DNA from 2 places in the Parasediminibacterium paludis genome. Region 1 is predicted to be linked to the other one. Evidence: riboswitches for the same ligand, from Rfam matches in the RefSeq annotation. Region 1 holds a riboswitch; the other holds the start of a gene.

What was found. A riboswitch is a leader RNA that binds a small molecule or an ion and turns the genes downstream of it on or off. The one in region 1 is predicted to bind cobalamin.
Region 2: it holds a riboswitch for cobalamin, as region 1 does, so the genes downstream of both, ACFOW1_RS11170 (ribonucleoside-diphosphate reductase small subunit) here and ACFOW1_RS16865 (TonB-dependent receptor plug domain-containing protein) in region 1, are expected to answer to the same signal.

The regions. Positions count from the first base shown of each region.
Region 1 is NZ_JBHSDC010000031.1:79,643-96,526, forward strand. Features, by position in the region: gene dut (dUTP diphosphatase) at 1-225, opposite strand, end outside; gene ACFOW1_RS16830 (sugar transferase) at 500-1,225, opposite strand; gene ispF (2-C-methyl-D-erythritol 2,4-cyclodiphosphate synthase) at 1,456-1,929, opposite strand; gene porV (type IX secretion system outer membrane channel protein PorV) at 2,018-3,181, opposite strand; gene porU (type IX secretion system sortase PorU) at 3,289-6,717, opposite strand; gene ACFOW1_RS16850 (SUMF1/EgtB/PvdO family nonheme iron enzyme) at 6,894-8,447, shown strand; gene ACFOW1_RS16855 (UDP-N-acetylmuramoyl-tripeptide--D-alanyl-D-alanine ligase) at 8,576-9,850, shown strand; gene ACFOW1_RS16860 (DUF983 domain-containing protein) at 9,923-10,381, shown strand; cobalamin riboswitch at 10,668-10,885, shown strand; gene ACFOW1_RS16865 (TonB-dependent receptor plug domain-containing protein) at 11,004-12,929, shown strand; gene ACFOW1_RS16870 (hypothetical protein) at 13,350-14,564, shown strand; gene ACFOW1_RS16875 (DedA family protein) at 14,659-15,243, shown strand; gene ACFOW1_RS16880 (glycosyltransferase) at 15,277-16,440, shown strand; gene ACFOW1_RS16885 (Dph6-related ATP pyrophosphatase) at 16,591-16,884, shown strand, end outside.
Region 2 is NZ_JBHSDC010000022.1:186,017-202,900, reverse strand. Features, by position in the region: gene ccoS (cbb3-type cytochrome oxidase assembly protein CcoS) at 6-158, opposite strand; gene ACFOW1_RS11205 (hypothetical protein) at 1,185-1,634, shown strand; gene bioA (adenosylmethionine--8-amino-7-oxononanoate transaminase) at 2,595-3,926, opposite strand; gene ACFOW1_RS11195 (YdeI/OmpD-associated family protein) at 4,025-4,534, opposite strand; gene queG (tRNA epoxyqueuosine(34) reductase QueG) at 4,604-5,536, opposite strand; gene ACFOW1_RS11185 (DUF3858 domain-containing protein) at 5,595-7,631, shown strand; gene ACFOW1_RS11180 (DUF3857 domain-containing protein) at 7,716-9,749, shown strand; gene ACFOW1_RS11175 (DUF3857 domain-containing protein) at 9,762-11,672, shown strand; cobalamin riboswitch at 12,227-12,429, shown strand; gene ACFOW1_RS11170 (ribonucleoside-diphosphate reductase small subunit) at 12,552-13,529, shown strand; gene ACFOW1_RS11165 (ribonucleoside-diphosphate reductase subunit alpha) at 13,664-16,063, shown strand; gene ACFOW1_RS11160 (DinB family protein) at 16,262-16,720, shown strand; gene ACFOW1_RS11155 (hypothetical protein) at 16,773-16,884, opposite strand, start outside.

The sequences.
Region 1 (16,884 bases):
AGTAATACCTTGTTTAATGGCAAGACCACTTCTTGGTCTTATTTGTGCTTCGTAGCCTTCGGGAATTTCTAAAAATAAGCCAGTAGGTACTAAGGTTCTTTCTAGAGGTGCAAGTTGTATTGGCGCTTGAATATATGCCCTGATATCCATGCCAGATGAGCCATTTGTAGCATAGGTAGGTAGTGCGTTACTAGAGTTATTGATAATAGGAACTTTAAGTTGCATTTGGCAAAAATAAGTTCGAAACCCATTGAACGCTTTACTTTGATGAGATTAAAATAATATGGCTTGTGTGGTTTACGAGGAAATTGCCATAAGACATTTATTATGCGATATAGGCATTGCGCTTTGTTCTGTCATCGCCAGCTTTGAGGAAGCTTTAAATCTTATGTAGTATCATTAGGGACAATTTCTAGTCTTATTATTATAGTAGTGCTTTTTAGCCCAACTATTTATGTATTGGTACTAATAATTTATACCATTTTAAAAAAAAGAACGCTTAAAAAGCATTCTCTTCTCCAACTATCATATTTTTTGCAGTTTTAACTACAATGTGAAAATCAAGCGCATTATTCCAAACCTCAATATATCTAAGATCATTATCAACTCTTGTTTGTAACATTTCAATTTCTTTGGTTTCACCTCTATGGCCATTGACTTGCGCTAAACCTGTTATGCCTGGTCTTACAAGATGTCTAAGATTATATTCTTCAATATGTTGTTCAACTTCTGCATTCATCAAAACTGCATGAGGTCGCGGCCCAACAATTGACATTTCGCCTTTTAAAACATTGATAAATTGCGGTAATTCGTCTAAACTTGTTTTTCTTAAAAAAGAACCAATTTTAGTAATACGTTCATCATTTAAAGATGCTTGCTTGAACTTTCCATTTTCATCCAAATGTTCACTATCAGTTTTCATCGTACGAAACTTGATACATTTAAAAACCTTATTACCTACACCATGTCTTTCTTGCAAAAAGAAAACAGGTCCTTTAGATGTTAATTTGATAACGGCAGCAATAATAGGAAACAACCAACTAAATATAAACAAGATGGCAAACGATGCAATTGCTAAATCGAAGGCTCTCTTTGCAATGTTAGAATTGATGGCTTGACTTCTATTTTCTAGAAAATCAAAATCAATTGGTGTTTCAAAGGTAGAACCAGTGATTCTAACTATCTGTCTTTCAGCTATTTTACTGGGTAAAATTCTTGTTAACATATAGGATGCATTTTTAAATTAATAACTAGAAATAGTATCAATCCATTCAAATGTACGAATTTTTTTTCAATTGAGTTGTCTTAATTTCACTAATTTACTCAAAAATAATACCGAAAATCTCTTTTTTTCTATGAAAGTCAATAATAGAAAAAGAAAATAATGTGCCAAATCTCCGCTAGTTCATTATAAATATTTCAAAGTTGTTAACATCACTCTGGAGTATTACATAATTAAATATTTTTTAATAAAATAGTTGCATAAGCAACTAAGCCTTCTGCTCTTCCAACAAATCCCATTTTTTCAGTAGTTGTTGCTTTAATTGATACATCTTTTACAGTAAGATTCAGAATACCAGCAATTGTTGCCTGCATTTGCGCAACGTATGGTTTTATTTTTGGTGCTTCTAAGCAAAGAGACGCATCAATATTTACAACGGTATACCCTTCAGCGGTTATTAAATCGTAACTTTTCTTCAATAAAATTTTGCTGTCAATATTTTTAAAATCTTGGGATGTATCTGGAAAATGAACACCTATATCTCCTAAGCAGGCTGCACCAAGCATCGCATCACAAATAGCATGTAGCAATACATCTGCATCGCTATGACCAAGTGCGCCTTTGGTATGCGGTATTTTAATGCCGCCAATCCATAAATCTCTGCCCTCTACTAGTTGATGAAAATCTACACCAAAACCTATTCTCATAATATTGTTTTAATAAAAATTGGCTGTTACTTGCCTTTGAGCATGAAACAGCCAATTGGTTTAATGAGGAAAATTTTTTTACAAACGCTTATTTTTCAGAATTGCCATCAAGATCGAAAGTGATGCCAAAACGTAATGTATTTGATAACGGATTACGTGTAATACCTTGGCCAGAAGGTACTAAGTACGAGAAGTTAATGCCAATGACATTGTATTTTAAACCTGCACCAAATGTGAAATATTTTCGATTACCTTGGCTTACATCTTCGTAAAAATATCCTGCACGAACAGCGAATTGATCGCTGTAAATGTATTCGGCACCAAGCGATACTTGAAACTTTTTTAGTTCATTGCCAAAACCACCAGCATCACCAAACGATGAAAAATAACTACTGATAACACTCTTGTTTCTGTAACCTGCTAGCGATGCAGAATCGGTACTTGTGTTGCCTGTGGCTAATGGTGGCGTTGGAACCAGCAGCCTGTTTGCATCTAGTGCAAAACTTAGTTTATTGGTTTCGTCAAATACTGTTGTGTAGGCGATACCGATGCCTAAATTTGCAGGTATATAATCTTTATTGTTAGCATCGTTGGTATAGCCAATTTTGGAACCAAGGTTCGATAATACGATACCATAATTAAATCCAGCGCCTTCTTTATTGGTGCCATCGTGAAATAATGAAATATCGCCTGCAACAGCAGTACCAGTTTTGTAAGTAACACCGCTGTAAGTGCCATTTGCAAGACTGCTACTGATATACCTCAATGCAACACCTAAACTTAAATTTTCTTTTAATTTTCTAGAATACCCCACATCAAAACCAAGTTCTCTTGGGCGAAAACTGTTTAAAGTATTACCAGCAAAATCGGTAAATTCTATATTACCAAGACTAAAATATCGTAATGTGGCTGATAATGATTGATCCTCGTCTAATTTATAATAGCCTGTACCACTAGCTAGGTATACATCGTTAAGGCCAAGGTCTTTCAGCCAAGGTGTATATGTAAAGCTTACGCCAGATTTGGCTTTATTAAACGGCGTTTTCGCTAAGTTCCAATAACCAGCATTGGCATCTGGCGTGGTGGCAATACCTACATCACCCATACCGCCTGCTCTCGCATCTGGCGAGATACGTAAAAAAGGCACAGCAGATGTAACTACGTTTAAATCGCTAGTTTGGGCTTTCGCAACTATGGCAACGCTAGATGCTATTAAAGTAAATAGCACTTTTGATAGTGATGAATTTTTCATCTAATTGATTAAATTTATATTCACAAAAGAAAGAAAACAATTACATATAATCAATATTACTCGAAAAATGTAATCAAATTAGGTAGAAATTACGCCATTAATGCTATTTAAAGTAGATATAATTTTTGGGTTGATTCAGCTTTACCACTGTTTGAAGTTACAATAATACGATAGATATAGACACCTCTACCAATTTTTTCGCTGCTATAATTATCTTTTCCGTCCCATTCTATTTCTGCGCTTCTATTTCCCGCTGTATTCACTGTGCGTTTTATTTGATGTACCAATTTACCTGTAACGCTAAAAATATTGATTAGAACGTTTAAATTTTCACCTGGTTGGTTGTGTTCAAACCAAAAGGTTGTTTTACTCGTAAAAGGATTTGGATAATTATAAACGTGGCTTATCTGTAATTGTTGTTTTTTAGCAACAGTAAATTCTATAATTATTTCGCTTGAGTTGTTATACACATCCCAAGCTTTGATTTTGAGTGTATGTAAGCCTTCGCTAAGCGTAGCAAGTTGGTATCTAATTTGCCCCTCTTGAAAACTATTTAAAGCTGCTTCATAATAGTCATTTAGTTTAATAATATTTTTCTCGTCGCCATCTAAAATAGCCGTTATATCATGACCAATACCCGTACCAACGGTATTAATGCCAGAAGAGTCTGTGAGTTTTAGTATCAAAATGGGTGTTTCATTCGTCAAGCCACCATTTACAAATTTATCGTCGTTTAAGTAGGCTTTTATGTTGGGGCCTTCTTTATCGCTAAATGTGCCATTGCTACTACCACCAATAAAAAAATTTGTGTTGTAGCCAGCTGCATCTTTTGCATTGCCATCATCTGCGTACAAGCTTATTTTGCCTTGCCCTACTTGGTAATTAATGTCTTTAGGTATAATGCACGAAAAACTGAAATTACCGTTTGTAACCGTTGCCTTGCCCTTGTACAAAAAATTGGTTTGTTGGCTAAAACTTGTAATTGGACTAGCGGGGTCGTTGCCTTTTGTAGTAATCGTTTGTGGTTTATCAAAAACAATGGCATTTACCGTTCCGTTAAAATTACTTAAAGCATTGCCGGTAGCATCGGTAATTAAACCACCAAATGTATATTTTCCAAGTGCTTTTAATGTGTCAGCGTTAGAAGTGGGTAGGTTGTTAATAGTTGTAATTTGTAATTTATTTTCTGGAAATGCTAGTCGCAAGGCGGGGTCGCCAAGTAATGTGAATTTTCTATTATTTGTAATATCGGCAAAAGTTTGATAAGTATAGTTTTTGGCACGTTTTACGGCTTCGCCTAATGTTAAATATTTGCCACTTGCATCGGGCTGTAGTGCAATTGTTAGGTAATTATTATTAATTATTTTATTGCTATATGCAAATACAATACGTGTGGTGGTCATTAATGCAATAGCACCATTGTTTGTTTGGGTTAATAATTCACCACCAATAGATGTTTTTGTTGGGTCATCGTATGGCGCGAAATCGCAAGTAGCCGTAATGAATAAAGGGAGTTTATTGGGGTTTGATATTTTGTTTAAAACATCTTGGTCAAAAATGGCTTCATCTGCTAATCGCTGGTAGCCTCCATGACCAGTATAATTAAACAATAATGTGCCACTAAAAAGCTGGTTAATAATGGCTGTATTAACGTCTGGGTATCTAGCGCCGCTGCTACTACTTACAACATTAAAAGCATCTAAATAAATTTTATTTTTATTAAGATTTCCATCAATTGCACTAGCATTTGCTGAAATAAATTCAGCATCGTTTAAGTGTGTGTCGTTGTCTTTATCATCGGCTACAAATGTGGCCATATTGCGCCAAGGGCCAAGCGATTGTTTACTCTTATAATTGATGATTTTATCTACCATTGTTTTGGCATCGTTAATATTGCTCGCTGGTATTCTACCAATACCTATATCTAATAGGCTTACAGGATTTGTATTGGCAATGTCATCTGCATCATTAAGTAAGCCAAAAAAATCGTCGGATGTATACGTAGACAGAGGATCTATAGAATTGTTGTTTTCGTAACAAGGCACTAAGTTGGTATTATTTGCCAATCGATTTTTATAGTCAAAAGAAGCACTACCAAATAGTAGCAAATATTTTGGTCTTTTAGTAGAATCGTTTCCAGCTTTGTCGTAATACATTTTTACAAAATCGCGAATTGCTGTGGGGTCACTTGCGCCACTTGCAAATTCATTAAAAATTTGAGCAGTACTTGCTACCATTACTTTGTAGCCATCTTGTTGTGTGTGAAAAAGCGCTAGTCTTTTAGCTTCGCTAATTAGTGTAGGATGTGTAACAATTAAGTAATCAACTGGGCTGCTATTATGTAGATTTTGATTATCTATTTTACCGATAGCTGTAGGCGTAAAATAAGATGTGTTGTTAAAAGCAATATACTCTTTTAAAGTAGCACTTGTATTGGTAAACGTGAGTTGATTATTGGCATAAAGCGTTGTCATTTTTTGTGGTTGGTAAATGTTAGATACATCCCAAACGCTAGTTGCATTATTGGCGTTGCTAATGGTAAAAGCAGCTACATTACTAGCGCCTACACTTTGCCAATCTCTAAAAAGCAATTGTCCAGTTGATGGCATAATGATGCCCCTTCTGCTATATACCTCAAACCAATTTAGCCAAGCTTGCGCAGCTGAGTTGGCTGGCGTAAAATTGATGGTCAGATTGAGATTTGGTGTAGTTGATAAAAAACTATTTTGGGAAGTAACATTGGCCGCAAAAACATCTAAGAAATTACCCGAATTTACTGGTATGGTTAGGGTAGAAAGATTGCTACCATTAGCTTTTACAACTAATGTGCTAGTACTATTTACACTTCTGCCTGCAAAACTGGTTATTACATTAATCGGTTCTGATTGTAGCAAGCCATTTAAATCAATAGTAAAGCTTCTAGATAAATTATTACCGTTGATATTACTAAATTCTTCACCGTACCATTCTTTACCACTGTTTAAAAAATTTACCAAATCGTTTTCGTAATGGTAGTGGTCGTTGTAAGTGGTAACTGTTTGGGTAGCTATACCCGAAAAACTATTGGTATTAATGCGTTTACCAGTACCACCGATTGTAATAAAATAATAGGCCGTATCGCTATAGATATTTTTTTGATAGGTAAATGATTTATTGGTGCTATCAGCTAGCCATCTATTTGGTCCGGGTGCATAAAATAGAAAATAGTCATTGTTATTGAATAAGCCATCACCACCATCAACTACCTCAATGGCGTTCTCAACTAAGTCATCGTTATAATAGCTATTATTTTTCTCGCTCAACATTTGCCCACCATTGCCATACAATCTAATTGCGGCTGAAGAAATGGTTATACCAGGAAATCCATTATTATTTAAATACGCAACGTCTACTTTATAAATCCCCGCTTGGGTTACACCAATTTTTAAGAAATTACCAGTTTGCAATATAGAATTTGTTGAATATATACGCTGCGCGGCCGTTTTTTCAGCAGACAAAATGTTAAAAACGAAAAAAAATAAAATTACAGTACGCATTTTGCCAAAAATGATGTTCTTTTATCATCGAAAGAAGCTAACAACCCTAAAATTAGGGATTTGATAACAATTATATGAAAACTGTAAATTTACATTTTATCTAAAATCTCCTATATTCGCATAGAACATATAATTCTACCCCAAATTTTTTATTGACAGAATCTAAATTATCACTCATGAACATGCTAACAGGAGTAAGAAGTTGTGTTTTATTGGCAGCAACCATAGGTGCTTTTGCATCTTGCAAACCAAAGCAAGAAAAATCTACTGCTACTGGTTGGAATTATAATGACAAAAAACAAGGTAGCTTTTCGGTGCCGAAACCTAAGGACGTAAAAACTGCCCCAGGTCTTGTTTTTGTGCAGGGCGGTACGTTTACAATGGGTGCTACGCAAGAAGATGTTATGGCTGAATTTAATAATACGCCTAAACGAGTGACAGTCAACTCATTTTTTATTGATAGAACTGAAGTGGCAAATGTGCACTATCGAGAATATTTATACTGGCTAGAAAATACATTTAGCGACGAGCAATATAAAAAAGTATTGGAAGGCGCTTTGCCTGACACACTAGTTTGGAGAAGCGAACTGGCTTATAACGAACCTTATGTAGAATATTATTTCCGTCATCCTTCTTATAATTATTATCCAGTGGTAGGCGTTAATTGGAAACAAGCTACTGATTATTGTATTTGGAGAACTGACCGTGTAAACCAATTAGAATTAATTAACAAGGGTTACTTAAACGCAAATGCCATCAAAACAGAGGAGAACGGCGGTGGTCAAGAAAATTTTAATACAAAAGCTTATTTGATGGGTGAGTATCAGGCACAACCTGGTAAACTTGCAACTTCTAAAAGCAATCCATTGAAAGATGCACAAGGTAGACCAAGAACAACTGTACGCTTTGAAGATGGTATTTTATTTGGTGATTATCGCTTACCAACTGAAGCAGAATGGGAATACGCAGCATATGGCTATGTGATGGAAAATCCTCAGAGGAAAGCTAGCGCAAAAACTAGAGGAGAAGAAGTGGTAGCAAATAAGCAAATTTATGCTTGGAAAAACGATGGCTTCGATAATTTGCGTTCTACAAAACCAGGTAGCTATCAAGGTGCATTCTTAGCTAACTTTAAGCGCGGTAGTGGTGATAATATGGGTGTTGCAGGTGGTTTAAATGACAATGCTGCTATACCAGGTGAAGTGACTACCTTTTTACCAAATGCATTTGGTATCTATAATATGAGCGGTAACGTAAGTGAGTGGGTTGCCGATGTATACCGACCATTAACAAGTTTAGAAGGCGATGACTTCAATCCATTTCGTGGTAACGTGTTTAAAACAGTAGATAAAAGCGGTGGCGAAGGTAATTTGAGAGATAGCCTTGGTAGAATTAAAATGAAATTGGAAAACGATTCAATTTTGCAAAATCGTAGAAACTACCAGAAAGCTTATGCGCTAAACTATCTAGATGGTGATAGCTTAAGTGGTGTAACTTATGGCTACGGTGTAACGACTTTAATCTCTGATAAATCAAGAGTAGTTAAAGGTGGTAGCTGGAATGATAGACCATATTGGTTAAGCCCAGGTACAAGACGCTTTTTAGAAGAGGATCAAAGCAGTAGCACAATCGGCTTCCGCTGCGCTATGAGCCATGCAGGTGCACCAGAAGGTACAAAAGCTAAAATAAAAACTGGTAATAGCTTTCCAGAAAGAAAACCGAGAAGATAAGGTTTAGATATATAGAGCGTAATCCCAATGTATTGGGAAAAATGAAAGCCACTCAATTTAGTTTGGGTGGTTTTTTTATATGCATGTAATTGCTGCAATTCTTTACTTTGTACAATTAATTTTTAAGTATGACAATAGAACAATTATATCAACTATATCTTCTACATCCATCTATACAAACAGATACTAGAAAGCTAAAAGTTGGGGATATTTTTTTTGCATTAAAAGGACCTAATTTCAATGGTAACCTATTTGCAAAAAAGGCACTTGAACTTGGTGCCGCTTATGCAGTAATTGATGAACAGGTAGGCGATAGTAACGATAAATTAATATTGGTAGAAGATGCATTGAAAACCTTACAAGCTTTGGCAAAATACCATAGACAACAATTTACAATACCATATATAGCTATTACTGGTAGCAACGGAAAAACTACCACAAAAGAATTGGTGAGTTCAGTCTTGGCTTCGCACTATAGAACTTATACTACGCAAGGCAATTTAAATAACCACATTGGTGTACCATTAACCATTTTAAGTGTTGGTAAAGATGCGGAAATGGCAGTTATTGAGATGGGTGCCAATCACCAAAAAGAAATAGCTAGTTATTGCACTTATACCTTGCCAAATTATGGGCTTATTACCAATTGTGGTAAAGCACATTTAGAGGGCTTTGGTGGTATAGAGGGCGTGAGAAAAGGTAAAGGTGAGTTATATGATTTTATTCGCCACAATAATGGTCTTGCGTTTATATGTAACGATTACGACTACTTACTTGATATGAGTAAAGGCATTGCTAAACGCTACACATACAGCACCAATAATGGTGATATCATAGGTATTGCGTTGCAAAGTGAGCCTTACTTAAAAGTTCTAATGACCAAAGGCTTGCAGGCTAGCATTGTTACACAGCTTGTTGGCGATTATAACTTACCTAATGTACTCTGTGCAGTAGCTATTGGTAAATATTTTAAAGTACCAGACGAAAAAATTATTGCTGCTATAGAAAACTATGTGCCTAGCAATAGTCGCTCGCAAATGATCGAACAAAATGGCAACCACATCATACTAGATGCTTATAACGCTAATCCTACAAGCATGAAAGCAGCTATAGAGAACTTCGCAAAATTTCCATCAACTAATAAAGTATTAATGCTTGGAGGTATGATGGAGCTCGGTGAAGAGAGTATTGCAGAACATGCCGCTATTATTTCGCTTATTAAGCAGCACCAATGGAGTAATGTGGTATTGGTAGGTGGCGATTTTGGTAACATTGAGCATCCTTTTGTTTACTTTAATAATGCTACCGACGCTAAAGGGTGGTTTGCCGAACAAGGCTTTAATAATGCTTATTTATTAATCAAAGGCTCTAGAAGCATGGCCATGGAAAAAATTTTACAATAAGCTAATCAGTAAGTAACTATTGTTACAAATGCAATGTTCAAATGTAGCTACCTTGCATCCAACTTATAACACATGGCAGATCAACGAATAAATACTCCAAATTACATTCTAAGCGTTTTGCAAAACAAATGTCCACGTTGCAGAGAAGGCTATTTGTTTACCACAAAAAATGCCTACGATTTTAAGAATAATACCAAAATGAATGAACATTGCCCTACTTGTGGGCAATTAACTGAGATAGAAGTAGGCTTTTACTATGGTACGGCTTATGTAAGTTATGGGTTAACAGTGGCCTTCTCAGTAGCTACATTTGTAGCTTGGTGGGTGCTTATCGGTGTCTCTATCGATGATAATAGACTGTTTTGGTGGTTAGGTATTAATTCGTTTTTAATGCTTGCCATGCAGCCATTACTCATGCGCTTATCTAGAAGTATGTGGCTAAGTTGGTTTGTAAAATACGATGCTAACTGGCAACACTCTAAACCAAAAGACGCAGAGCGTGTGGTAAAAGAACACATGAATAATTGGTAAAAATAAATATGAACGAAGATGGAAAGCCTCAATTTGGGGCTTTTTTAATGTAAATAGACTATCCTATTTTCTAAAAACTTTTTGAACTATTTAAAATTGAGTTTTTATAAAAGTAATGTGCTCTGTTGAAAACCTTATTTGTATATTAAGTAACTTACTATCACATTTGTATTGTATTTGGTTCTAAAGGAATGATTTTATAGCCTTAGGCATTGTAAATATTACTACGCTTTGATAATAGCTGAACACAGTACTTAGCCTACAAGTGTGCGACGCAACGAAGCTACATTGTATTACTACTGCTGGTTATAAAATAATTACCCAAAGATTAAAAGGGAATTTGGTGAAAACCCAAAACTATCCCCGTAGCTGTAAAGCGGCCTCCCCCAAACCCCTCCAAAGGCGGGCTTGAAAAGAGGTGACTTCAATAAAACCACTGTTAATAGCGGGAAGGTGAAGTTATAAACGCTGAGTCAGAAGACCTGCCTTTTACAACATCATTCACGGCTTTCGGGTGAAAAGCATGGAATGTAAAGGGCTAGCTGCAGACAGCCGTTTATGTTTCTCCGTTTTTTTATTGTCCTGAAAGCTCATTGTTACACTTTTAAAAAATTAAAAGACAATGAGCAGAAAATTAACGCTCCTTTCAACAACACTGCTATGTGCAACAGGATTGCTTGCACAGCAAGACACGCTGGCTACCAAACAGCTAGACGATGTCATTGTAACCGCCAATAAAGTGGCGCAAAAACAAAATACTACGGGCAAAGTAGTAAGCGTAATTACAAAAGAGCAGATTGAAAAAAGCGCTGGCAAATCTGTAGCGCAAGTGCTCAACGAACAAGCTGGTCTTGTGGTGAATGGTGCACTAAATAATACCGGTAGTGTACAAACCGTGTACATGCGGGGTGCGAGTGCTGGTAGAACTTTAATATTGATGGATGGCATTCCTTTAAATGAACCAAGCACCATTACCAACGATTATGACCTTAACTTATTTTCTATTAACGATGTAGAGCGCATAGAAATTTGTAAAGGTGCACAAAGCACTTTATATGGTAGCGATGCGGTGGCAGGTGTTATTAATATTATCACAGTGAAAAGTAATGTTACCAAGCCTTTTGAAGGAAAAGCAACCCTTAGTGCTGGTGGCTTAAACACTTATAAAGCTAACATACAATTATATGGTAAGCTTGATAAATTTACCTATACAGCTCGCTATGCTAAATTAACTACAAGTGGTGTAAGTAGTGCTTATGATAGTACTGGTACAAAGAACTTTGACAAAGACGGTTATGATGGTAATGTGGCCAATGCAACGATGCAATTTCAAGCTAGTAAGCAATTGAGCGTTAAAGCATTTACTATGTTTAGCCAATACAGGTCGGATATTGATGCTGGTCCTTTTGTAGATAAAACAGCTTATTTTATTAATAACAAAAGTGCTATCAGTGGTGCAGGCTTTAACTTTAAAAATGATATTGTAACGCTTGTAGGTAATTACCAATATACAAAATTAAAGCGCGTTTACGACGACAATTATACCGCTGGTGCGCCATATTTTTCTTTAAATGCTTACAATGCAATAAGTCAGTTTGCTGAGCTATACTCTAATGTCAAGTTGGGTGCAGGTTTTACTTTATTAAGTGGTGCTGATTATAGATATGGAAGTTACAATAATGATTATAAAAGTGTCTCATCTTTTGGCCCCTATAACAGCACTTTTAGAGATACATCTGTAAGCCAAACAAGTATGTATGCATCGTTGAGTTTTATCGATGCGAAAAAACATTTATCGGTAGAACTTGGTGGTAGATTAAATACGCATAGTCGCTATAATTTCAATTACACTTACACGTTTAATCCAGCGTATAATTTCAACGATAATTGGCGAGCTTTCGGCAGCATTGCTACTGGTTTTAAAGCGCCAGGTTTGTATCAATTAAGTATTAATTCGAAATTATTACCTGAAGAATCTATTAATTATGAAGCAGGTGTTCAATATCAAAATAAGCATATAAATACACGTATAGTTTACTTTAATCGTAAGATAGATAATGGCATAGACTATAACTATATTACGTTTAAATACTTCAATTATATCAAACAACAAGTAAATGGCATAGAGTACGAACTTACCGTAAAACCAGTTGAAAAGCTTACCGTTACTGCCAATTACACATTACTAATAGGGCAAGAAACTTCACAAAACCGTGTAACTAACCAAGACACAGTCACATATGATTATTTATTACGCCGCCCAAAACATGTTGCTAACTTAACTTTTGGTGTACAACCCTTATCCAAGTTGTATGTGAGCGTTACAGGAAAATATGTCAGCAATCGTAAAGATGTAGGTGGCTACGCAAAAGCTGATGTAGGCTTAGATGCGTATTTTATCATGGCTGCTACAGCTTCTTATGAAGTAAACAAGCTAGTAAAGCTATTTGCTGATGCACAGAATATTACCAATAAGCAGTTTTTTGATGTACGTGGCTATAATACATTGCCTGCATTGTTTAACGTGGGAGTTAGTGTAAACTGGTAAATTACTTTACATTTCGATAAAGGCGTATGCGTTTCAAAACGCATACGCCTTTATCGAAATATCATAAATGTTTTGTTACAACAAAAATTGAATTTGGTTTTTATCAAATATTTGGCACAGTATTGCGATGTTTTAGCAAACTTTTGTACTAAAGTTTTCGTTAAATAATTAAAAACATCACATGTCGACAATACGCAAGAAATGTATTATTTATTAGCTATGTATCGCTTTTTTGTTTATTAATTAATTTCAACTAATACTCAAAATAAAGATATCATTTATATTAACCTTAAAATGGCGTAACTGAATGCATTAAATTATGTTTTACAATGTAAAAACATAAAGGTTAATTAAGAAAAAGGGTGTAGTGTTGTAATGGTATATTGGCTAAAATATTATTTATTTTAAACATTTAAATCAATGCTTTACAAAAGTGGTTTATTCATTTGGATACTATTTAGCTGTGCCTCGGCATTTTCGCAAGATAGTATCGGCAGGCAAATAACGCCCAACACTACCATACCGCAAAAGGATTTAATTGATATTTTACATAGCATTTTGTACAAAAATCCGCCAGTTAGAGCCGACTCAGGCTATAAACAAACTACTAAACTTTATGTATCTCCGGCGCCTCTTATAGAATATACAGTTGCTACCGACTTTGTATTTGGGGTAGATGCCATTGCTGCTTTTAATACAAGTAATTCATTACCTACCAATACCTCTACATTTCTAGGTGCACTAAAATATACCACTAAAAAACAATTGCTTTTTCCTATACAATCTACCATTTGGTTACCTGGAAACACTTTTGCAATTATAGGCGATTGGCGTTATCTCAATTTTCCACAAGATGCTTTTGGATATGGTACTTATACCAAACTTTCCGACCAATATACCATTGACTACAAATACCTCAGGTTTTACGAGACTGTATTGAAAAATATTGGCAACAATTGGTACGCGGGTTTGGGCTATCAACTAGATTATCATTGGAATATTTCAGAAAAAGGATTGCCTGTAGGCACCGTATCAGATTATCAGAAATATGGTTTTGCTAATTCTTCAACTTCTTCTGGCGCTACTTTTACTTTGCTGTACGATACAAGACAAAATCCTATTAATCCTGTGGTTGGAAATATATTTGCTAGTATTCAGTTGTTAAAAGATGCCACATGGTTAGGTGCTAATAGCAATTATTCAACGCTTACTTTAGATTTAAGAAGATACATTAAAATGCCTTGGCATACATTATTAGGTTTTTGGTGTTATGGTGTATTTACATTAAATGGAAATCCGCCTTATTTAGATCTTGCAGGTGCTGGTTTAGATAGCTATAATAATACTAGTAGAGGCTATCAACAAGGTAGATTTGTTGGAAAAAATATGTTAGCTTTAGAAACTGAGTGGCGTTTTAACTTGTCTAAAAATGGCTTATTTGGGGGTGTCATATTTGCAAATACAACTACGCTATCAGAGCTAGCAAGTAACCGATTTGAAAAGTTAGCGCCAGCTATTGGTGCGGGGTTAAGAGTTAAATTTAATAAGTTTTCGAAGACAAATATTGCTATCGATTATGGTATAGGAACGGGTGGTTCTAAGGGTTACTCGGGTAATCTTGGTGAAGTATTTTAAGTGCTATTGTATCATAAGTTAACAGTAAGGTAACATGAAAGTCTTTATTTCACTTTTCCGCTTATCTTAAATAAAAGCGTTATAATATAAAAGGTTGGAACATATTTTACATTTATTGTCGCGATATCAATATCTCATATTATTTCCTTTGGCAATAGTAGAAGGGCCGATAGTGGCTGTTATAGCAGGCTTGTTATGTTCAAATCAAATCCTTAATATTTCTTTGGTTTACCCAATTATCGTAGCTGGCGATATTACTGGTGATTCTTTATGTTATCTTTTTGGACGCTTTGGCGTACCTAATTTTATCAAGAAAATAGCCTTAAAACTGGGGTTTAAACCAGAAAAAATTGTGGTTGTTAGAAGCTATTTTGATACAAATCCAATAAAAACCATTTCCTTATCAAAAATTACACTTGGTATTGGTGTGGCGGGTATCTATTTGGCTGGCAATGCCAAAATTCCGTACAAAAAATTTATCATCGTTTGCTTTGCTACATCGGCCTTACAATATATCTTCTATCTTACTATTGGCTTATTATTTGGCAGTGCTTATATGCAAATAAGTCGATACTTAGATGTGGCCTCCACTTTAATAATACTTGCTGCACTGGCTGTATTGTTATGGCTATTTATCAAATCAAAACTTAAAAATAAAGCTGCTACTATACAAGAATAATGGCAGTGTCGTTAACCCTAAATTATCAGCAATATGAGAATTCTATTTGTATCAGATACATATTATCCTCACATCAACGGTGTGTATTATTTTGTTTGTCGTGTAGGACCTATGTTACAAAACAAAGGACATCAAATAGCCGTAATAGCTCCGTCGCCTACAACGTCATCCACTCTTAAAAAAATTGATGAGCTAGATGTATATGGTTTGCCTTCGGTATCTACTGTATTATATCCATTAATCCGTGTCCCGTTTCCTGTATTAATGCAGTCAAGAATTAGGAAAATAATAGCAGAATTTAAGCCCGACATTATACATCTACAAGACCACTTTGCTATTAGTAAAGCTGTAATTGCAGTAAATAAATCCATTGGTATTCCAATGGTTGCTACTAACCATTTTATGCCTGAGAATATATCTGTGCTGGTAAAAGGCAACGGATTAAAAACGAAGGTAGAAAATTGGCTTTGGCGTCAGTTTACTAAAGTGTACAACCAAGTGCCGCTTGTAACCACGCCTACCGAAACGGGTGTAAACATTATGCGGCCGCATCTTAAGCCAGCGGTAAAAACAATAGCTATATCTAGTGGGATAGATTTAGGTTTATTTAATCCACATGGCGATGTGCAACCTATTATAGAAAAGTACGAAATACCTACAGATAGGCCTATACTACTATATGTAGGTAGGCTTGATCCAGAAAAACGGATTGATGAAATATTAGAGGCAGTGTCAGTAGCAATTAAAAAGGTGAATTTTACATTTTTAATTGTAGGAAAGGGCACAAAAAAGCAAGAACTAGAGCAAAAATCGGTGAGCCTTGGCATAGCACAACATGTTATATTCACTGGTTTTGTACCTGACGAAGATTTACCATTTATGTACAAGCTAAGTCGCTGCTTTATCATTGCTAGTATTGCCGAATTACTGAGCCTAGTAACCCTACAAGCTATGGCCTCTGGCCTTCCCATTATTGCTGTAAATGCAGGTGCTTTGGTAGAACTCGTTGACGGTAATGGGTATTTGTACAACGAAGGCGATATACCAGCTATTGTTAATGCAATAACAGCTATTTGTACAGACGATAATGCTTATGCACAAATGCGAAGTGTGAGTTTAGAACGTATTCAAAAGCATGATATTAATGCGACACTGAGCGCTTTTGAGAATTTATATATAACGCAGGCTGCATTATAAAATAGTAAAAAATCAATAAAACATTTCAATTAAAATAAATACAATTCTAGACTTTTGCTTGTGTACTTATTTTTTTAAGTGCGTTGCATTATTTAAAATGCAGGGCTTTCAAAGGGATGTTAATATAATAAGTTGATGTAAAAGTAATTTATGGTTAATAAAACGGTGCTTAATTGGAGCGGTGGTAAAGATTGTGCATTAGCATTATACTATTTATTACAAAACAAACTATATACCGTAGCGCAATTATTAACCAGCATTAATCATACATATAATCGTGTAGCTATGCATGGTATTAGAGTTGAATTATTGCATCAACAGGCTGAAGCTATTGGATTGCCTTTACAAGAATTGCAATTAGATGATCAACCTTCAATGGATGATTATAACGATGCGATGACAACTACCATGCAAGATTTGAAGTTGCGTGGCTTTACGCATGCG
Region 2 (16,884 bases), on a different contig from region 1:
ATTGATTAGTTGAGGGTTTTGGTTTCGTCGAATAATATTCTGTGCGGTGGCGAGTAGCTATCATCGTACTGACCCGTTTTAGCGCTCCATAAAAAAGCGATTAAAAAGCCAATAGAGATAACAAGGCTGCACAAGGCGATGACAATGAATATTCCCATGGTTATTATTTGAATAGCAAAAGTGCCTAGATAGCAATGCCCTGCCTATGCGATGAGTCATAGAAAAACATGATTCTTGTCATAAATAGTTAGCAGGCAGTAGTGAGGCATCAGTGGTGAGATGTGAAAAGTAAGACGTGAAACTTCTCGTTATTGTCAAGAACCTATTTAAAATCGCAGTGCAAAGGAGCAAAGAAGTGGGTATTAAATTTTCCTTAGAGAGCGCAAAAAACAGCAAAAAATACTGCTAAAGCCATCACCCCACCGCTAGCTATACCTAAAAAAAGTTGCTATTACCAAATGTGTAGAAGCTTTGGCGAGCGCATAGACGTAAATTTTTATCGTGTAGACGCTCTAGCGAGTGCATAGACACAAATTTTAACCGTGTAGACACTCTAGCGAGTGTGTAGACGCAAATTTTGATTGTGTAGACGCTTTGGCGAGCATGTAGATGCAAATTTTGATTGTGTAGACGCTTTAGCGAGCGTGTAGACGATAAAAATAGCGTTGTTGAAATGCATACTGTTAGCGATTTAGGAGTAATTGGTAGCTTTAGTTTTTTGAGTTCGTGAGGCACTAATAATTTAATATATTTACCTTGACAAAAAACTTTTAAACTGTATGTAAATATGTGGTAATTCGCAATTTGTCTATTCTTTTTTCGACACCTTCATTTTAAAAAAGCTCTTTATTTTAAGGGTAATTATTACTCGATGCGAATTGAAAAGAAGAGAAGGGTTGACAGCTTTTATCCATACGAATAATGCAAATCATAGCGCAAGTCTGTAGCTTAGCAAAGTGTACAGCCGACTTGTGCTAGCTTGTCACCTAGTTATATTTTTTGGGTCTATTTAAAACTAAGTGAGGGGCAATCAAAGGTCGAAGGCTTGCGTTATTGGGATAAAATCACAACCCAGCAGCAAGCCTGGAAAGTTGGCTAGAATGTAAGACGCTAACTTCCAAAATCAAAATAGACAATAGGCTACCTAATCCTTTATTTAATCAGTAAATTGAAGCATTAAATTAATGAAAGACCGAAAAATTATCATTTTTAGTACGCTAGCAGGTATCATTTTTATCATTATTACAATAGCATATTGTGTTTCTCAAACGAGTGCTGTTTATCCACCGATGAAAGAGTATAAATTTTTATTTACGAAAGACGAACTTGGAGATCGAATCATCAATATAGATAGAGACGATAATAATTTAAGTTTTAAAATAACTGATACGACTGGAACCTCAATAGACGATGTTAAATATTATGCAAACCTACATTTAACAAGCGGTACAACTTTATATGAGTTTCACTTATTCTACAAAGAATTAGACAAAACATCCTCTATCATAGGTATTACTGGTGCTTTCGACAATACTCATAAACTTGGTGGTTATATAAAAAACAGTGAAACCATTAAAAACCTTATCGATATTTTTGAAAATAAATTTATTAACAAAATTGACAAAAGTCAATAACGAATTCAAACACACTTCAGCAACCATTAAGTTTGGCATTATTGGGGCTTGCTTGTTGTGGAAAAGATAAATAAAATTTGATACGCTAGTAGGCTGCCATATGTAGGTTATTCATGTAAGGTTTTTGCTTATTCACCCTGCGCTACGCAAATTATAGTTGCGTAGCCTCATCGAGCGCAAGCTTGCAGCATAGCAAAGTGTATATCCCGACTTGTACTAGAATGTCATTAGGTTATCTGTTTAGGGTTTATTTAAAACAAAGTAAAAGGTAATCACAAGCCAAAGGCTTGCGCTATTGGCATTGAAGAGGAGAAAAAAGTGGTCTTTCATTAGATTTGGCGAAACACAAAGAGAGTATCATGAAAGTGAAGTTTAACTATCTGACATATTTATTAATTTTCGCGGTCTTTATTTTATTTCTAACTGCATTGTGCCTGATACCCAAATTCGCTTTAATCATTTTTGACAATAATAAAAATAAAGCTGCTATTATAGGATTAACATCTGCTTGTTTGGGAATAATCTACGGGGTAATTGTATTGACTGACCTATTATTAACATACAGGTATAAAATCTCTGTAACGAAAAACGGTCTGCGTATATCAGACATGCTTTTTTTTAGACACAGAACTATCGAATTTAACCAGATAAAGGCGGTAAAAGAAGACGAATATGTTTACAATATTTCTCTTAAAGCCATAGTCATTACCTTAACTACAGGAGAAAAGTATAAAATACTTAATTTTTTTATCTTGAACTATCGTTCGGCAAAAACTATACTTCAAAGGATAAAGCAATCTAGCAAATAATAACATTTACTAACAATTGATTTCCCATACCATTACCTCAAGTCTGTAACATAGTAAAGTACATAACCGACCTGTGCTAGCTGTCACTTGGTCATCTGTTTTGGGTTTATTTACAAATAAGTAACTGTCAATTACAGGCTTAAGGCTTGTACTAGTGAGCAATTTCTACAACAATATTCTCCACCACATCATACACTTTCTGCAATTCATCGGCGCTAATGCAATAAGGCGGCATAATGTAAACCGTATTACCAAGCGGCCTAATGTACACCCCTTGCGCCATAGCTTTTTGCGTAACAATGGTAGCAATATTGTTAAGGTATTCATCTTTACCGTTGGCGATTTCAAAGGCTAGAATAGTACCTAGCACACGTATATTTTTGATAGTGCGTTGTACGTCATGCGTAGTGAGTTTGGCAGCGAATAGTTGGTTTTGTTCTGTAATCCATTCTACAGTTTGTAGGCAATTGTTTTGAGCCAATAACTCCAAACTCGCCAATGCCGTTGTGCAAGCCAAGGGGTTGGCCGTAAACGAATGCCCATGAAAAAAGGTTTTCAGTTTATCATCGTTTACAAAAGCTTGGTAAATAGCATCGGTACAGGCTGTAACGCCAAGCGCCATCGTGCCGCCTGTGAGGCCTTTGCTTAAGCAAATAATGTCTGGCTTGTGGGTAAGGTATTCGCTGGCAAATAATTTTCCAGTACGACCAAAACCCGTCATTACTTCATCTGCAATGCAGATAATACATTGTTGCTTTACAGCAGCCAATAGTCTATCCATCAGCGCAGCATCGTACATTTTAATACCGCCTGCACCTTGCACCAAAGGCTCATAAATAAAGGCGGCTATTGCGGTATTATGTTGGTTTACGGTGGCAATCAGTGTATCGATATTATCAGCCGTAGGTGTATCGATAAATACCACTTCAAACAATTTATCGTGAAAAGCCAACGTAAACACGCTCCTATCGCTCACACTCATGGCACCAAAAGTATCGCCGTGGTAAGCATTGTTAAAAGCGAGAATTTTAGTTCGATTACTAGTTGCTGGTTGCTGGTTGGTTTTTACTATCGACTGTTGACCGTCATCTATCGACCGACCGTTCCACCAAAACTGTAAGGCCATTTTTAAAGCCACTTCTGTAGACGTGCTGCCATTATCGCTATAAAATATTTTAGCAAATTGGTTAGGCAATAAAGGCAATAATTGTTCTGCCAAAGCCACCGCAGGTTCGTGAGTAAAACCAGCAAAAATTACTTGCTCAAGCTGTAAAGCTTGCTGGTATAGCTTTTCAGCAATATATGGATGCGCATGGCCATGCAGGGTTACCCACCAACTACTAATGGCGTCAATATAGGTACTGCCATTTTCATCAAATAACAGTGTGCCTTTACCTTTTACAATGGGCACAGGCGCTTGCCTATTTTTTTGTTGTGTAAAAGGATGCCATATTACTTGATAATCTCGTTCTTGTAAAGTCATAATGTAAAAAATGTGATCCCGATAGCAATCGGGAGTGAAAAAGTGAAAAGTGAAACGTGAATGGTGAGTTGTGACATATGCTTACTACTAACTACTGCCTACTCACTACTTACCTTATTCGCTCTAATCATTTCAGGATAGCCCATTTGTTTAGCTAGTGCCATAACTGCCATGGTAATTCTTTTGGTGGTTGTTTCCATCGTTTTAGCCGATTCAATCCATTTGCTAAAATAGTTTTGATGCCCTTTGGGCAATGTATTAAAATAAGTCAAAGCTTTGGGTTCATCGTTTAAGCAAGCCATAAAATCTTCGTTTAATTGATAGCCTTTTTCGTCAAACGCTAATTGCACCTGTACCGTATCACCTTTACGCTTTTTAATCGCTTGGCGCATGGTAGCATTGACTGCAATAATAAAGTTGCCCTCACCTATTGGCACCAACGCCACGCCTTCAAAAGCATAGCTGTCTAGCTTACCTTTTACCCTAAAGCTCTTTTTGGTATTGGGTTGTAAGAGGTGTGCTTGCTCTTTAGATACTTCAAGGTAAGTCCAGCCAGTTTTCTCACCTTGTTCACCAAATTTTTTTAGTATCGCCGAAAATGAAAGCATTGCTGCTGATTTACTATTTTTTGATTACACGAATTGTAACTCCTCCAACCATGTTCTTTATCCTATGCCTTATGACCCTTTAATAAATTGCAAATTACGCTGTATACCTTGGTATTTACTACGCTTAATAGGCGAGTTTTTAAAGATGGTTTTAAAGCTTTCTTCGGTAAGCATTTCCCAGTCATTCAAACTAAAATTGAGCACTTCGTTAATAGGTGTAAAATCTACTTCTTGATGCGGTTTACTAAAGCGGTTCCAAGGGCATACATCTTGGCAAGTATCGCAGCCAAACAACCAATTGTCAAACTTGCCCTTCAGAGTATCGGGTATTAATTGCTCTTTCAACTCTATGGTAAAATAGCTAATGCATTTACTGCCATCCACAACTTTGTTTGGCAAAATGGCTGTCGTGGGGCAAGCATCTATGCAGCGGGTACAAGAGCCGCAAAAGTCTTTCGCATAGGCATCATCGTACTGCAACTCAATATCTATAATCAGCGTAGCAATAAAGAAAAAAGAGCCCTGCTGTTTATTAATTAAGTTCCCATTTTTACCTATCCAGCCAAGGCCACTTTGTAATGCCCAGCTTCTTTCAAGCACGGGTGCGCTATCTATAAAGCCTCGCCCATTTACTTCACCAATATGTGTATGTATTTGCGATAGCAACGCCTTTAATTGCTTTCTAATCACATCATGATAATCTTTACCGTAAGCATATTTAGACACTTTTGCAGCTGTTTCACTTGGCTGCTGCGAAGGATAATAATTTTTAAGCAAGGTAATCACACTCTTAGCGCCAGGCACTAGCTTGGTTGGGTCTACCCGCATATCAAAATGATTAGCCATATAGGCCATACTGCCATTCATGTTTTGAGACAACCATTGCTCCAATCGCCTAGCATCTGCATCTAACAGCTTCGCTTTGGCAATTCCACAAAAATCGAAGCCCAATTGGGTGGCTGTATTTTTAATAAACTGCGTATGTTGTTGTTTGTTTAACAATTTTTTTTATTTGTATCAATCTAATATATTTGGTATAATATTAATTCTGAATGACCATATGAAAACACAGGTTTCGCTACTGTTTACAGTTATCTTATTGACCTTATCGTTTCAAATATTTGCGCAAAGTAATGCAATGTACCAGCTTGAAAAAGTAAAACTAGCTGATTTTAACCCCCAATCGCCTGTAGTAGATTCTAATTCAAACGCAGTAATTCTTGCAGAAATTGGTAGTAGCGAATTTGTAAGTAACGCAACCACTTGGTATACTTTGGTATACAAATACACAAAAAGGGTTTTAATTAAAAATAGAAAAGCGTTTGATGAAGCAACTGTCAAAATTCCTATATATATTGGGGATAATAGATCTAATATCGAAAAAATGGAAGATTTTGAAGCCACTACTTATAATGTAAAAAATAACGATACAATTGAGGAAACTAAGCTAGATAAAAATGAAATATTTAAAGTAGAATCTAGTAAAAGTAGAATCTTGAAAAAGTTTACTTTCCCTAATTTAAAAGAAGGTAGCATCATTGAGTATAAATTCACTATCAAATCAGCTCTTTTTATTTTAATAAGACCATGGAGATTTCAGAGTGCCTATCCTACTTTAATCAACCAATACCATGTAATTATTCCACCAATGTTTAATTACTATACTTTACGTCAAGGCTATTTGCCATATTCTTTAGATAGTAGTAAAGCTTTATTCAATGCGTATAGCACTTTAATATCAAACACCGCCAATCGAGACAGCTATAATTATTCCATCGCCGGTAATGCAAGGTTTACACTTTGGAGTTTGAAAGATGTACCTGCTTTTAAAAGCGAATCATTTACTGCAAACCTGAGTACACTTTTACCACAAATCTATTTCCAATTAAACTCTATCAATTATTCTGATAGTAAATCACCATATGCAGTTTTAAGAACTTGGAAAAGCATGAGTAAATATATTCAAGAAGATGAAGATTATTATTCTGCATTGAAAGAGAAAAAAAATTGGCTAGATAATGATTGTAAAATTATTTCTGTTGGTGCTAATAAATTTGAAAAAGCCAAATCAATTTATAATTATGTACGTGACCATTATAAATGTATTGATTATGATGCTTCTGTTTGGCTTTCTGAACCAATAAAGAAAATTTTCCAAGCGAAGTCTGGTAGTGTAACAGATATCAACTTGATGCTAATGGCCATGCTTACACATGAAGGTTTTGACGTACATCCAGTTATACTGAGTACAAAAGACAATGGCTATGTAACAGAACAAGCCCCTGTTTTACAGCAATATAATTATGTAATTGCAAGAGTAAAAATTGATACAAGTTATGTCTTATTAGATGCGTCTGTACCCAAACTTGGTTTTGGCAAACTAACTGGCAACTGTTACAACCGTTCGGCAAGGGTATTAGATGATAGCGCAACATTAATTTCAATGGTGAATGATGATATCTTAGAAACGAAATCTACGGTCGTTTTTATAAGCAACGATGAAAAAGGTGGTAGTATTTCTGGTTCTTATAATTCTACTTTGGGCGATGCAGAATCATTTCAATTGAGAGACACATATAAAGAGAAAGTAGTAGAAGATTACACTAAAGACTTGGTAAAAACCTATCCATCAGAAATTGAAGTGAGTAATTTACAAATAGACTCATTGAAAATATGTGAAGCACCAATAACACTGCATTACGATATAAAAATCAATACCAATGATGCAGATCTATTATACTTAAACCCAATGTTTGCTAATGGGATGCTAACCAATCCATTTACAGCAGCGGACAGGTTTTTTCCAATTGAAATGCCACACAAAATTAATGAGGTATATACCTTAAACCTTGAAGTACCAAAAGGCTATGTCATTGATGAAATACCAAAATCAACAAGAATAAAATTGGATAGTACCAACAGTGGCATATTTGAATATATAACAGTGCTAAGCGACAACACTATTCAATTACGCAGTAAACTGCAATTAAATAAAGCCATGTTTGCTGCAGAAGACTACCAAAATCTCAGAAACTTTTTCGCTTTGGTCGTGAAAAAACACGCTGAACAAATTGTATTTAAAAAAATAAAACAATAAAAAATCCCCAATTTGAATAAATATTTTTTGCTGTATCTTAAGTTATCTTATATATTTGGTAATACAACTATCCAAAACTGATACATGACAACTAAATTCGTCTTACTGCTCGCTATTAGTGGCTTACTCATTAGTAATTATTCTTACAGTCAAGTAAAACCCATATCCAAATTAGAAAAAATTACCTTAGGAGATTTTAAACCCAAATCGCCAGTGGTTGACTCTAATGCCAATGCAGTAGTACTTGCTGATATTGGTAGCACCGAGTTTGAAGGCAATAACAATGGCGATTTTACGCTAGTTTTTAAGTGCGTTAAACGTACTTTACTAGTAAATAAAAATGCCTTTGATGAAGCGACCGTTAAAGTACCTATTTATGTAGGCAATACCGCAACAGAAGAAGAAAAATTTGAAGATTTTGAAGCTACTACTTACAATGTAGAAAATGGGGCAATTGTAGAAACCAAGTTAGATAAAAATGCGGTATTTAAAGAGAAATACAATCGTACCAGAACTATTAGAAAATTCACGTTTCCCAATATAAAGGAAGGTAGTATAGTTGAGTATAAATACACCATCAAATCGCCATTTTCCTTTTTTAGGGGGCATATCAGATCTTGGTATTTTCAAGGTAAATATCCAGTATTATGGAGTCAATATCATGTGCTGATTCCACATATTTTCACCTATTATCCTGTGCAACAAGGCTTTTTGAAGTATACGATTGACAGCCTTAAAGGCATTTTCAAAAATTACAATATTATTGATCCAGGTGGTGCAAATGAATCATCCACAATCATATCAGTAAGTGGGATGGCTATCTATAAAGTTTGGGCAATTAAAGATGCACCAGCCTTTAAAAGGGAAAACTATACTTCTTCATTAGAAAATTATTTCTCCAAAATTGATTTTCAATTACACTCTATAAAACTGAGTGAAAATTCACCTACACAACAAATATTAAAAAGCTGGGTAGAAACAATAGGAAAAGTACTTGAGGATGGTGACTACAAATCGGTACTAGAAGATAAAAATAGCTGGCTAGACGAGGATTTAAAAAGGGTTACAAAAGAGGGCACTGACTTTGAGAAAGCCAAAAAAATATTTGCATTTGTAAGAGATAATTTTAACTGTACCGACCACGATGCCTCTATTTGGCTATCAGACCCGTTGAAAAAAGTTTATTTTAGCAAAAAAGGAACTGTCACTGATATTAATTTGGTGCTCACTGCTATGCTCAACCATGCAGGTTTTGATGTACATCCAGTCATGCTTAGTACTAGAGAGAATGGAAGAGTCACGGAAAGCACAGCGCTCTTGAACCAATACAATTACGTTATTGCCCGTTTAAAAATCGATTCAACTTATTACTTGCTAGATGCATCTTATTCTAAATTAGGATTTGGCAAATTACCCGAAGAATGTTATAACACGTCAGCTCGGGTTATAGATAAGTTTCCTCTTTTACTATCTATGAATACGGATGACTTAACAGAAGAAAAACTGACAACCGTATTTATTGTAAATGAAGATAATGGTGAAACGAATGGCTCTATTGCATCTAATCTTGGTTATTACGAATCGATGCATTTACGTGAAAATCTTAATACCAAAAAAACCAGTGAATTTTTTAAAGAATTTGCCAAAATATATCCATCTGAAATCACCGTGCAGAACTTGGTGCTTGATTCTTTACCTGATGTAGATGAGCCGCTAAAAATGTCTTACGATATTAAACTCAACTTTAACGATGAAGATATTATCTATTTTAATCCATTATTAAGCGAAGCCATTAAGCAAAATCCTTTTAGTTCTGCAGAAAGATTGTATCCTGTAGAAATGCCCTACAAAGACAATAATGTATTTAGCCTAAATATGGAAATACCTAAAGGCTATAAGGTAGATGAACTACCAAAATCTACAAGGGTAAAACTAAATGACAATGAAGGTATGTTTGAATACATTATTTCTAATGATGGTAATCGTATTCAGTTGCGTAGTAAAATAGTACTTGAAAAAGCCAATTTTACGCCTGAAGACTACGAAACATTGAGAAATTTCTACGGTTTTATTGTAAAAAAACACGCCGAACAAATTGTATTTAAGAAAATAAAATAACCATAATTAGGCATGAAATATTTGTTGTTGATAAGCTTATTAGTAGCGGGTATTACTACTAGGGCGCAAGAATATAATGTAGCATTAATACCAGATTCAATTAAAACCGATGCCGATGCTGTACTAAGAAATGAATACCTAGAAGTTTATATTAAATCGCTTGAAAAAACCATTGTAAAGCATAAATATGCTATCACCATATTTAACGAAAATGGTGCTGAGTATGCAAAGTATCAAAAATCGTATGATACAAAATCGCCACTTTATGATATTTCAGGCACGCTTTACGATGCTGCAGGCAAAAAACTAAAAACAGTCAAACGAAAAGACATTGTAGATGTGTCGCTTCAAGACGGTATGAGCTTAATGCTGGATGATAGAATTAAAGCACATAATTTTTATTATAATATATACCCATACACCATTGAATATGAAGATGAACAAGACATAAAAGGCACTTATACTTTACCATCTTGGTATCCTGTAAATGGCGAAAAATATGGTGTACTGCAAAGTAAATACAAAGTTATTTACCCAGCAGATTATCACCTACGTTACAAAGAATACAACTACAATGGCAAGCCAACTATTACAACCGATAAAGATATTACGATTACTTGGGAGCTTAATAATTACAAGCCTTTGATTACTGAGTTTGCACAACCATCTTTACGTGAAATACTACCGCAAGTGCGTATTGCACCTACAGATTTTGTGTACCAAGGCGTTAAAGGGAGCTTTGCAACTTGGCAAGACTATGGCAAATTTCAGTTAATGCTCAATAAGGATAGAGATGTATTGCCAGACAATATCAAACAACAAGTACATAGTCTTACAGATAAACTAACTACTATTGAAGAAAAAACAAAAGTACTGTACGATTTCTTACAAAAAAATACGCGCTATATCAGTATTCAACTTGGTATTGGGGGCTTTCAGCCGTTTGAAGCCAAGTATGTAGCAGAAAAAAAATATGGTGATTGTAAAGCATTGTCCAACTACATGGTTGCCTTGTTAAAAGAAGCTGGTGTGAGTGCTAATTATGTGATTGCCTACGGAGGCAGTGGTAAAGGCAGTGATAGAGTAGACGCAAGTTTTCCCGCTGAATACTTTAACCATGTCATAGCTTGTGTACCTAATGGTAAAGACACCATTTGGCTTGAATGCACCAACCAAGATGTAAGTGCGGGTTATATGGGCGAATTTACTGGCAACAGAAAAGTATATGTGGTGGATGAAAAAAGCGGCGGTGGCTATATTACCAAAACACCTACCTACAAGTATACCGATAATTTACAACTACGCACTGTTACCGCCACTATCGATAAAGAGGGTAATTTACAAGCTGAGGTAAAAACTCATTTTACAGGTTTAGCGCAAGAATTACAGCATGGTTTACTACATGAAGCCACGCCAGAAGAACGGACGAAATATCTTAATGAAGTAATAAGTTTACCAACTTATAAAATAGAAAAAAACGATTACAAAGAAACCAAGGGCTACATACCAGCAATGGATGAAATTCTTATTATCAATTCGCCAAATTATGCATCAACCTCTAGCAAGCGCTTATTTGTTACACCTAATATGTTTAATAAAAGTACTGCACGCCTACCTACCGATAAACCGCGCAAATACGATCTAGAGCTTAGCTATCCGTTTAGAGATATTGATTCAGTAAATATTACCATACCTGATGGCTATACCGTAGAAGCTTTACCGCAAAATATGAATCTGACCAATAAATTTGGAAACTATAAAGTAAGTTATACCGTTAATGCCAATACCATACAACTTATTCGCTTAAAAGAAAGGATTAACAGTCGTTTTCCTGCTAGCGATTACGAAGAATTAGCTAAGTTTTATGAAACCATGTACAAAGCTGATAGAGCTAAAATTGTTTTTGTAAAAAAGGAAGGGTAATCGTATTTAAGTAAGTTTTGCAGGTTTAAAAAAAAATAAGGTCTACAAAATCCACTAATTGATACAAGAGAATAGCTAAAAACCTTGAATACTTAAGCATTCAAGGTTTTTATACTTTGGATGCTTTTTTTGATACATCAAACTCAATTTTTGCCAAATAACTGTTATCGCATCGAAAAATATCAGTCACTTTTTTAGCTGGCCATCATCAAATATTAATATTAAAACCCTTTATTGATAGGTATTGTAGCGATTGAAACGTTTTTGGAAATCATAAAACAAAAGAAAATGGGTTACCATCAAAACCTCAATAAGCATAACTTCACATTGTGAAAGTTAAACCAGTAGCATTCATCAAGAAATTAAATCTATCTCTTTTTCATATGGCAAGCAATCGTTAGAGGTCGTTCCGTTTCCACGGAAGGACCCTTTTTATTTTAGCTATTTTCTGCAAATTCAATCTCAATCTGCCATATTTAAAATTTCATTTTTGTTCACAAATTGTTTTCAACAGCAGGTTAATAAGAAACTGCAATCTTCAAAAAAATTGCTGCTAGATTGCAGTAGAATTTGGTTGCACGCATGACTACCCTCGTACGTGAATTAAAAGGGAATTGAGTGAAAATCTTAAACTATCCCCGTAGCTGTAAAAATCCAATAAAAATTGTTTACTTCTTACGCCACTGTTTTAGCAATAGAATGGGAAGGCATAAACAACGGATGAAGTCAGAAGACCTGCCAAATTCATAACCAACAACGAATCAACACTTTCGGGTGAAGAGTGGTGTTCTGATAATCTTTCGCAGACTAGCAATATCTGCAAGGCAAAGTCAGCACATTACATTAAAATATTTAAAAAATCAAATAGCTGAATGTACCATGACCATGCAAGTAACAGAGGAAGTATTATTAAAAGAGAACAAAGACCGTTTTGTTATTTTACCAATCAACTACCCTACCATTTGGGAACATTATAAGCGCCATGAAGCTAGTTTTTGGACAGCAGAGGAAATAGATCTTGGTAGCGATCTAAAAGATTGGGACAATTTGAATGATGGTGAACGCCATTTTATTAGTCATGTGTTGGCTTTTTTTGCTGCAAGTGATGGTATTGTAAATGAGAACCTGGCTGTAAACTTTATGAGTGAAGTGCAGTTGCCAGAAGCAAGATGTTTTTACGGTTTTCAAATAATGATGGAAAATATTCACAGCGAAACTTATGCTTTATTGATAGATACATACATTAAAAACGCAGAGGAAAAATATAAGCTATTCCACGCAATAGACACTATTGCTGCTGTGAAAAAGAAAGCAGAATGGGCGTTACGCTGGATAGACAATGGCACATTTGCTGAAAGACTAGTAGCTTTTGCGGCGGTAGAAGGTATTTTCTTTAGCGGTAGCTTTTGCTCAATATTTTGGTTGAAGAAAAGGGGCTTAATGCCTGGTTTAACGTTTAGCAACGAACTGATTAGCCGCGATGAAGGTTTACATTGCGAATTTGCTTGCTTACTGTACAAAATGTTACAAAACAAATTATCTGCTGCGCAGGTAACAAAAATTATCACTGACGCCGTTGCTATAGAAAAAGAATTTATTACCGAAGCATTACCTGTGGGCTTAATAGGCATGAATGCTGCTCTAATGCAACAATACATTGAGTTTGTCGCAGACAGGTGGTTAAGTGAGTTAGGTTATCCAACAGTGTATAATACCACTAATCCATTCGACTTTATGGAAATGATTTCACTACAAGGCAAAACTAATTTTTTTGAAAAGCGTGTGGGTGATTATCAAAAAGCTGGCGTAATGGGAACAAAAGATACACAAGCTTTTTCGCTTGACGAGGATTTTTAAGTTAACAGTTGCAAAGCGAACAGAACGTAGATACCGATAGCTATCGATAGAGTGACACAACAAAAGCCCAATAGTAGTATTACTTCTGGCAAACAAAAGAAGAAAACAAGTACATCATAAATATATAGCGCATCATGTTTGTAATAAAAAGAAACGGCAAAAAAGAGTCTGTAAAGTTTGATAAGGTTACAGCTAGACTTGAAAAATTATCATATGGCCTAAGCCCAATGGTGAACGTTATAGACGTGGCAAAAAAAACCATTGAAGGTATTTATGAAGGTGTAGCGACCACCGAGTTAGATAATCTAGCGGCTGAAACAGCAGCATCGCTAACTATTACACACCCTGATTATGCCATTCTTGCATCGAGAGTTGCGGTGAGTAACCTACATAAAAATACCGTAAAAAGCTTTTCTGATACGATGAGAAAGCTATATAACTATATTGACACAGCAACTGGTAAGCATCTCCCGTTGATTGCTGACGATGTCATGCAAATAATTGAAGACAATGCTGATTTATTAGATAGTACCGTTATATATGACCGCGACTTTGCGTTTGATTACTTTGGTTTTAAAACCCTAGAAAAATCGTACTTGCTTAAAATAAATGGCAAGATAGTAGAACGTCCGCAACACATGTACATGCGTGTGGCTGTAGGTATTCACAAAAAAGATATTGATAGTGTGATTAAAACCTATCACTTAATGAGCGAGCGTTGGTTTACACATGCTACACCTACTCTATTTAATGCTGGAACACCAAAACCTCAGATGAGTTCTTGCTTCTTGCTTACTATGAAAGAAGACAGCATTGATGGCATTTATGATACATTAAAGCAAACAGCAAAAATTTCCCAGAGTGCCGGCGGCATTGGCTTAGCTGTTCATAATATTAGAGCTACTGGTAGTTATATTGGTGGTACTAATGGTACTAGCAATGGTATTATACCAATGTTGCGTGTATTTAACGATACGGCTCGTTATGTAGATCAAGGTGGTGGCAAACGTAAAGGAGCATTTGCTATTTACCTAGAGCCATGGCATGCAGATGTGTTTGAATTTTTAGACTTGCGCAAAAACCATGGTAAGGAAGAAATGCGTGCCAGAGATTTATTCTATGCTTTATGGATTTGCGATTTGTTTATGAAACGAGTAGAAGAGAATGGCGAATGGAGTTTGTTTTGCCCAAATGAAGCACCCGGATTAAGCGAATGTTGGGGTGCGGAATTTGAGAAATTATACACCAGCTACGAAGCTGCGGGCAAAGCAAGAAAAACCATCAAAGCCCAAGAGCTATGGTTTAAAATATTAGAATCACAAATAGAAACAGGTACGCCTTATTTATTATATAAAGATGCTGCAAACGGTAAAAGTAATCAGCAAAACTTAGGTACTATTAAAAGCAGTAACTTATGTACTGAAATAATGGAATACACTAGCCCTGAAGAAGTGGCTGTGTGTAACCTAGCGTCGCTTGCGCTACCACGTTTTGTAATTGATGGCAAATTTGACCACCAAAAATTATACGATGTTACTTACCAAGTAACTAAAAACTTAAATGCAGTTATTGATAATAACTACTACCCTGTAGAAGAAGCGAGAACTTCAAACACAAGACACCGCCCTGTAGGTTTAGGTGTGCAAGGCTTGGCAGATGCGTTTATTATGTTGCGCTTACCATTTGAAAGTGAGCTAGCGAAAATGTTGAACAAAAACATTTTTGAAACCATCTATTTCGCTGCAATGACGGCTAGTAAAGACCTCGCTAAGGAGCATGGGGCTTATGAAACTTACCAAGGTTCACCTGTATCTAAAGGTATTTTTCAATATGATATGTGGGGTGTTACCCCAACCAACCGTTGGGATTGGGCTGCCTTAAAAGAAGAAGTGAAAAAATATGGTGTACGCAACTCACTATTAGTAGCGCCAATGCCTACTGCTTCTACCTCGCAAATATTTGGCAACAACGAATGTTTTGAACCATATACAAGTAATATCTACACACGTCGTGTATTAAGTGGTGAGTTTATTATTGTAAACAAACACTTATTGAAAGACTTAGTAAGCCTTGGTTTATGGACCAATAGCATGAAAAACAAGATTATCGCGGCTAACGGTTCTATTCAAAACATTGAAGAAATACCAGCAGAAATTAAAGAACTATATAAAACGGTATGGGAAATAAAACAACGTAATTTGATAGATATGGCAGCTGATAGAGGTGCATATATTTGTCAGTCGCAATCGTTGAATTTATTTGTAGATAGTCCTACAACTTCTAAGTTAACGTCTATGCATTTCTATGGCTGGAAAAAAGGGTTAAAAACAGGTATGTACTACCTACGTAGCCAAGCGGCAACACAAGCTGTACAATTTACCGTAGAAAAACAAGGCAGCGAAGAAGTATCACCTGTAATACCAAACCTGCAAGCAACAAACGCGAATGCAGCAGCAATAACCGATATCGAACCAACACAAGTAGACGGACCAAGTTGCACCATGCAAGATGGCTGTATTAGTTGCGGTTCATAGTAGGGCTTTTAATAAATGGTCTTTTTATACTTTTTTATGCTACGCCCTCAAACAGGTTGATAGATTTTAATATATCCCAGTTGCTACGGTAGCTGGGATTTTTTGTGAGTGTACTTGAAACAAGCAATAAACGCTCAAGGCCAACATCATCAATCATTTTCATTTTACCAACCCACGCAATACCTATATCTTGGTGTTATGATTGCACTAAAAACCCTTGTACAACAGCTTGAAGCACAAATACCAAATGCTCAGGTAATAAATACAGCAGTAACAGCTTCTACAGTAGGCTGGCATATAGAACATGCGCTATTAAGTATTAACCAAATTATTAGGGCGGTTGCAGCATCTAACCCTAAAGACTATACATGGTCGTTCAACTTCTTTAGAACGTTGGTATTTTTTAGACAACAGATACCACGTGGCAAGGCAAAAGCACCGAAAGTTGTGCAACCTAAAGACCATGTTACTGAAGCAACTATTAAAGCAGCATTAGAAAAAACTTATCAACTGCTAGATGTATTGCCTACCCTCTCAGCAAATAATTTTTTCCCTCATCCATATTTTGGACAATTAAATAAACGACAAACTATTAAATTTTTAATTATTCATACACAACATCACTTGCATATTATACAAGAGATGATGCAATCATAATAAGGCGCCGAGATTGAGGCGCCTTATTATGATTATTTTTTAATAACCATCCTTATTTATAAATTACCCGAAAAGTCTTAGAAGCTGTATTGTTAGCGTTATACAAGTCGGTTACTTTAATAGTAGTAACAACCCATTTTTGTCGTGGTAAGTTAATAACACTG